DNA from 2 places in the Bacillus lumedeiriae genome. Region 1 is predicted to be linked to the other one. Evidence: riboswitches for the same ligand, from Rfam matches in the RefSeq annotation. Region 1 holds a riboswitch; the other holds the start of a gene.
What was found. Region 1 has a riboswitch for glycine ahead of glyA (serine hydroxymethyltransferase). Riboswitches for the same ligand answer to the same signal wherever they lie in the genome.

Region 1 (3,419 bases):
CATTATCAGCATGATTTCGCCAATCGTTTTCTGTTCCCGTTCACACACTTCAATGAGTTCTTTCATTGACTGAATTTCCATCATACGCCCCTCACAAGTACTTTCCTTTTCTTTTTACGGTACTTTTCAACAATGATTGAAAAGTCATCGCTTGTGCTCAAACGTATATCGACCATTTCATCGTCAATCATAAATAATTTAGAGAGGCCTCCCCCGAGAGAAGCTCCGCCAACTCGGACAACCGCTGCGCCGCGTCGAGCCGTTACAATCGTTGTATTCGGATGATCAAAATAGAGACAATGTTCTTCTAATTGGAAGGTACAGTTCATCCCGCGTTCATGTGCTAGTTCAATCGAATATCTAATGTGCGGATCATCTGTATCCATTCCAAGCAGTCCGCCGAGCAATGCTTTATCTGTCCCATGCCCCTGATATGTTTCTGCGAAGGAATCGTAAAAAAGAATGTGCACTTCCTCCGGGCATCCCTCTAAAAGCTCGTAAACAAATCTTCCAATAGATACCACACCAGCTGTGTGAGAACTAGAGGGCCCTACCATGATTGGTCCAATAATGTCAAAGCAGCTTTGAAATTCCATGAAAGTGCTCCTTTCTTACACATTGATTGGTTGTTGAAACAATGGATACGATTCACAAATGGCTCTTGTGATTTCCTTCGCCTCTTCTAAAACGGTCCGATCACCCTTACTCCCCAAAACAGCTGCGATCACTTTCGCAATTTGTACCATCTCTTCCTGTTTCATTCCGCGTGTAGTCAATGCGGCTGTTCCCATACGGATGCCGCTCGTCACAAACGGACTCTCCGGATCATATGGAATCGTATTTTTATTGACTGTAATTCCGGATTCTTCAAGTATCTTCTCCGCTTCTTTTCCTGTCAGACCCCACGGACGTACATCTAATAGCACAATATGGTTGTCTGTTCCGCCGGAGACTAGTTCGGCTCCCTCTTTCTTTAATGCCTCACCAAGCGTTTGAGCATTTTCAATCACTTGTTTGGCGTATTGTTTAAACCCTGGCTGCAATGCCTCTTTGAAAGCCACTGCCTTGGCCGCAATAATGTGCATTAATGGGCCGCCTTGAATGCCTGGGAATACAGATTTATTCATCGCTTTGATGATCTCTTCATGATTGGTTAAAATAATGCCGCCGCGTGGTCCTCTTAACGTTTTATGTGTTGTACTCGTCACCACATCTGCATAAGGGATAGGCGATGGATGAAGACCAGCCGCTACCAGCCCGGCAATATGCGCCATATCTACCATTAACTTCGCGCCCACTTGATCAGCAATTTCTTTAAAACGGGCAAAATCAATCGTTCTTGGATAAGCACTCGTACCTGCAATCATCAGTTTTGGTTTTTCTTTTTTGGCGATCTCCTCAAGCTCGTCATAATCAATCAACTGATTGTCTTCTCTCACTCCGTAAGAGACAACGTCAAACCACTTTCCAGAAATGCTGACGGGACTTCCATGAGTTAAATGCCCGCCATGTGATAAATTCATTCCCATAATTTTATCCCCTGGCTGCAACAAAGCATAAAAAACAGCGAGATTCGCCTGAGCACCTGAATGAGGCTGGACGTTTGCGTACTTTGCTCCGAACAGCTCTGTTACACGATCGATCGCCGCCTGTTCTGCAACATCTACATACTCACAGCCGCCATAATAACGCTTCCCTGGGTAGCCTTCTGCGTATTTATTCGTCATGACGCTTCCCATTGCTTCTAACACGTCCTCACTGACAAAGTTTTCAGATGCGATCAACTCTAATGTGTGATACTGGCGCTGCTTTTCCTTCTCAATGGCTCCAAAAATCGTTGTATCATTTTTTTGCAAACTCATTCTTACTCCTCCTCGAAATGTCGTCTAGACTTCCCTTTTCTGCTTTTTTGGGTACACAAAAAGGACAGAAAAGGGTAATCTCATGTTCTCTACCCTTCTCTGTCCTTTTACCTGAGAGCTTAACTCCATTTACGATGGAGTCTTCCCCTTTGGTGGCGTTTTAGCAACGCTCTCTCCAGAGTGGCGTCCCGTTGCAGTTCATCTACCTGAGAGATTGGTTCCAAGGGTCTTTTTGGAACTTGCTCCTTCGGTGGCATGTACTTCACACTCTCCTACAACAATCATCCGCACTTTATTAAATTTTCATTATATTCAGAATAGTTAACACGAATATAACTGTCAATCTTTTTGCATATACTTCCATACTCTGCCAGAAAAATTGTGTAAGGATCTTTCGGTACACATTGAATGCTCACTTTTATTTTCGTATTTTCTTGTTCTCTGACCTCACTAAAAGATCTACTTTACAAATAAGAAGGATTTGGCTCAACATTTTTGAAGTAAACAGCTTCTCCGTCACTCTCTCCATCAAAAATAACCGTCGTCTTCGGAGAAAAAATTAAAACATCCCCTGCTTCGCCTACATATTTGTTTCCTTCTACATCACGCACGATCATTTTTCCTTTTGTCACGATTTTAACCTCAACAAAATCAAACTCTACTGAATAATCTACTGAAGGCTGCAGGGCAAAATAACCTAATGTTAAGACATCTTTTTTATCTGTAAGAGGCAAATCAAGAATTTGTCCTTTTAGTTCAGGCGTGCCCCGTAATTCTCCTACTTCATTTAATGTATAAGTGCCTGCCTTAATTAATTGAATGCCTGGCTTTTTGCATAAAAGTTCCACTTCACTTTGTTTCATTGTTTTTTGGCTCAATTTTTCCACCTCTTAATAGTTGATAGATAGACCTATTCCCATAAAGGTCTGACCTCACCCCAATACACTGTGTATATTGGACTCCTTCTACAGTAGAGTATATTGTTGATGTGAGGTCTGACACGTTGATTTACCTTACTTTTTAATAATGTTATGCTCCGGTCCGAATGGGAATTTAGTAATATTCTCTACCCCATTCTCAGTAATCACAAGAATGTCATGCTCACGGTAACCGCCTGCACCCGGCTCTCCCTCTGGAATCATAATCATCGGCTCCATAGATACAACCATGCCTGGCTCTAGTACCGTTTCGATATCCTCACGAAGTTCCAGTCCAGCTTCCCGCCCGTAGTAATGGCTGAGCACACCAAAAGAATGTCCATAGCCGAACGTACGGTTCGCTAAAAGATTATGCTCGCGGTAGATCTCGTTCAATTCAGCCGCAATATCCATACATCTGGCACCTGGCTTAATCAGTTCAAGGCCGCGTCTGTGTACTTTACAGTTGACCTCCCAGAGTTCAAGATGACGCTCAGAAACATCTTCCAAGAACAGTGTGCGCTCAAGAGCTGTATAGTAACCAGCAATCATCGGGAAGCAGTTCAGACTTAGGATATCTCCGCGCTGCAGTTTACGGGAAGTAGCCCAGTTATGCGCTCCGTCTGTATTAATGCCGGAT
Region 2 (3,419 bases), on a different contig from region 1:
ACAAACTGTTGAAGTGTGTCGTAAAGCGCACGCTCCTCATCCGTGAATGTTACTTTGATGGATTCCACTTTTCTAGCCGTCCACTCTACCCCTGTGTCCTGACGGCGGTTGCGGATCATCACTTTATTCATCAGCTTCATTAAATGCTGGTGGTTTTGTACTTGCCGGTCTCCTTTTTTAAATTGATCGGTAAATTGTCCTTCGCTTCCTAGATGACCAGGCTTCAACAGTGAAACGAGATGAAACATTTCATCCAATCGATTTTGAATAGGCGTCGCTGTCAGGAGCAGACAAAACTTCTTTTTTAAATGGCGGACAAACTGATAGTTTTTTGTTTTATGATTTTTTAATTTATGAGCTTCATCAATAATGACTAAATCGTAGTCTTGTTCATAAATTTTTTCTTTGTGAGGACTTCGTTTCGCTGTATCAATGGAAGAGATGACAATATCATATTGATCCCAGGCATAAAACTTTTTCTGGGCCACGGCTGGAATATAAAACTTGGTGTTCAATTCATCAGCCCATTGTGAAACGAGGGAAGCGGGAGCTAAGATCAATACTTTTTTTACGAGACCCCGTATTAAATATTCTTTTAATACGAGTCCTGCCTCGATCGTTTTCCCAAGTCCTACTTCATCGGCTAAAATGGCTTTTCCATTCATTTCCTCGATGACTTTTCTTGCCGCTTCAAGCTGATGGGGAAGAGGAGTGAGACCTGGCAAAAACTTAGGGGCTAACAATCCTTCAAAATTCGACACCATCATTCGTGTTTCCATTTTTACAGTTGATTGAAAAAGCGACCAGCTTCCCCACGGTCCATCTTGTTCAATTCTTTTCTCTAACTCTTCTTCCCATGCGTGGTTAAAGTGTATATCTACGTTCATTTTAAAAACTCCTTTATAAAATGTATTGCCGAAACCTCACCTTTAATGGTAGGATGTAAAGGAACTAAATATTATGTCATTTTGCAAAAAACGAACATTATTGATTGTTTCTAATCAGGTGTTCATAGTATACCCATTTATTAATTAAATATAGCGAATGAAGGCAAGGGGAGAGACTGTTTATACAGCGCCGAAGGAGCAAACAAACTTTTTGTGAATCTCTCAGGCAAAAGAACTCTTGCTGGACGCATCTCTGGAGAGTGTTTCGTCATCGAAACCACCAAAGAAGACAGCCCATTTGATGGGGGTAAACTTTCAGGTTCAAGGACAGAGGACAACTTTTATAAGCTGTTCTCTGTCCTTTTTTATATTCAGAACGGATGGAACCGCAAAATGACGATGAAACAATAAGCATTGAAAGGGGCAGGAGAATGGGAGAACTAAAGCGTACGCCGCTGTTTGAACTGTATAAACAATATGGGGCAAAAACCATTGATTTTGGTGGATGGGAGCTCCCTGTTCAGTTTTCAAGTATTAAAGAGGAGCATGAAGCTGTCCGGACGAAGGCTGGTCTTTTTGATGTATCCCACATGGGAGAGATTACAGTCAAGGGAAAAGACGCCTTAGCTTTCTTGCAAAAAATGATGACGAATGACTTGTCAAAGCTGCAGCCCGACCGTGCCATGTATACAATTATGTGCAATGAACAAGGAGGTACGATCGATGACTTGCTCGTCTACATGCTGGCTGAAGAAGACTACCTGCTTGTCGTGAATGCCGCAAATACCGAGAAGGATTTCCAGTGGCTGAAAGAGCATGGGACAGGAGAAGTGCAAATAAACAATGTATCGCAGGATTGGGCGCAGCTTGCCATTCAAGGACCGGCTGCTGAAAGCATTCTTCAAAAGCTTGTAGCCGGTGTTGACTTACAAGACATCAAGTCATTTGCATTTCGCCAGCATGTCAGCATCAATGGTGCACATGCTCTAGTGTCACGGACTGGATACACAGGAGAAGATGGTTTTGAGATTTATAGTCAAAGCGGCGATGCAGGGAAGATATGGAAGGATCTATTAGAAGCGGGCGAAGAGGAAGGCTTAGTTCCATGCGGCCTGGGTGCACGTGATACATTGCGTTTTGAAGCGAATCTGGCATTATATGGTCAGGAACTGTCAGAAGATATATCGCCAATTGAAGCGGGCCTTGGCTTTGCTGTTAAAACAAATAAAGAAGAATTTATCGGACTCACAGCTTTAAAAGAGCAGAAGGAAAATGGCTCTAAGCGGAAGCTGATTGGTCTTGAAATGATTGATAGGGGGATCCCGCGTCATGGCTATCCCGTTTTTTCAGGAGAAGAAGCGGCAGGTCACGTAACGACGGGTACGCAATCACCGACATTAAAGAAAAATATTGGTCTTGCATTAGTCAAAGCCGAGCTGGCTGTACCAGACCAGGAATTGTTCGTAGAGATCCGGGGTAAAAAACTAGCAGCAAAAACAGTGAAACCGCCATTTTATAAACGTTCAAAATAAGAGGAGAGAAGGGGGAAAAGTTATGAAACATCGTTATTTGCCAATGACTGAATCTGATAAGAAAGAGATGCTTTCGGCAGTTGGTGTTCAAACAATTGATGAATTATTTGCAGACATCCCTGAACAAGTACGTTTCCAAGGGTTGTACGATATCAAGGAAGCAAAATCGGAACCGGCTTTGAAAAAAGAATTGAGTGCAATGGCTGCCAAAAATGCGAATGCAAAACAATATGCTTCCTTTTTAGGGGCAGGCGTATATGATCATTACACACCGTCCATTGTGGACCACGTCATTTCCCGTTCTGAATTTTATACAGCTTATACACCGTACCAGCCAGAAATTTCTCAAGGGGAGCTGCAAGCCATTTTTGAATTCCAAACGATGATTTGTGAATTGACAGGTATGGATGTAGCCAACTCCTCGATGTATGATGGAGGTACAGCTTTAGCAGAAGCGGCGATGCTTAGCGCGGCTCAAACGAAAAAGAAGAAAGTACTCGTATCAGAAACGGTTCATCCTGAATCGCGTGACGTATTAAAAACGTATGCGAAAGGACAGGGCATTGAAGTGATCGAAGTACCTCATATGAATGGTGTAACAGATATTGATCAATTAAATCAGCTTGTAGACAGCGACACAGCGGGGGTTATTGTTCAATATCCGAACTTTTTCGGCGCCGTTGAACCACTTGCAGAAGTAGAAAAAGCGGCTCACGGACAAAAAGCGATGTTTGTTGTCTCTTCTAATCCGCTTTCTCTAGGTGCGTTGACACCTCCTGGAAAGTTTGGAGCAGATATTGTGATTGGTGATGCACAGCCATTCGGTATTCCAGCTCAATTCGGCGGACCACATTGTGGATACTTTGCCGTAACGAAAAAGCTGATGCGTAAAGTGCCGGGCCGTCTTGTTGGCCAGACACATGATGATGAAGGCCGCCGCGGATTTGTGCTGACACTGCAGGCGCGTGAGCAGCATATTCGCCGTGATAAAGCGACTTCT

Region 2: it holds a riboswitch for glycine, as region 1 does, so the genes downstream of both, gcvT (glycine cleavage system aminomethyltransferase GcvT) here and glyA (serine hydroxymethyltransferase) in region 1, are expected to answer to the same signal.

What each region holds. Positions count from the first base shown of each region.
Region 1 covers NZ_JAUIYO010000013.1:43,962-47,380, forward strand. The annotation lists gene sdaAA (L-serine ammonia-lyase, iron-sulfur-dependent, subunit alpha) at 1-81, opposite strand, end outside; gene QYG89_RS13565 (serine dehydratase beta chain) at 81-596, opposite strand; gene glyA (serine hydroxymethyltransferase) at 612-1,862, opposite strand; glycine riboswitch at 1,952-2,046, opposite strand; glycine riboswitch at 2,047-2,147, opposite strand; gene QYG89_RS13575 (cupin domain-containing protein) at 2,327-2,740, opposite strand; gene QYG89_RS13580 (M24 family metallopeptidase) at 2,876-3,419, opposite strand, start outside.
Region 2 covers NZ_JAUIYO010000001.1:260,709-264,127, reverse strand. The annotation lists gene QYG89_RS01390 (DEAD/DEAH box helicase) at 1-887, opposite strand, end outside; glycine riboswitch at 1,045-1,135, shown strand; glycine riboswitch at 1,139-1,220, shown strand; gene gcvT (glycine cleavage system aminomethyltransferase GcvT) at 1,319-2,419, shown strand; gene gcvPA (aminomethyl-transferring glycine dehydrogenase subunit GcvPA) at 2,442-3,419, shown strand, end outside.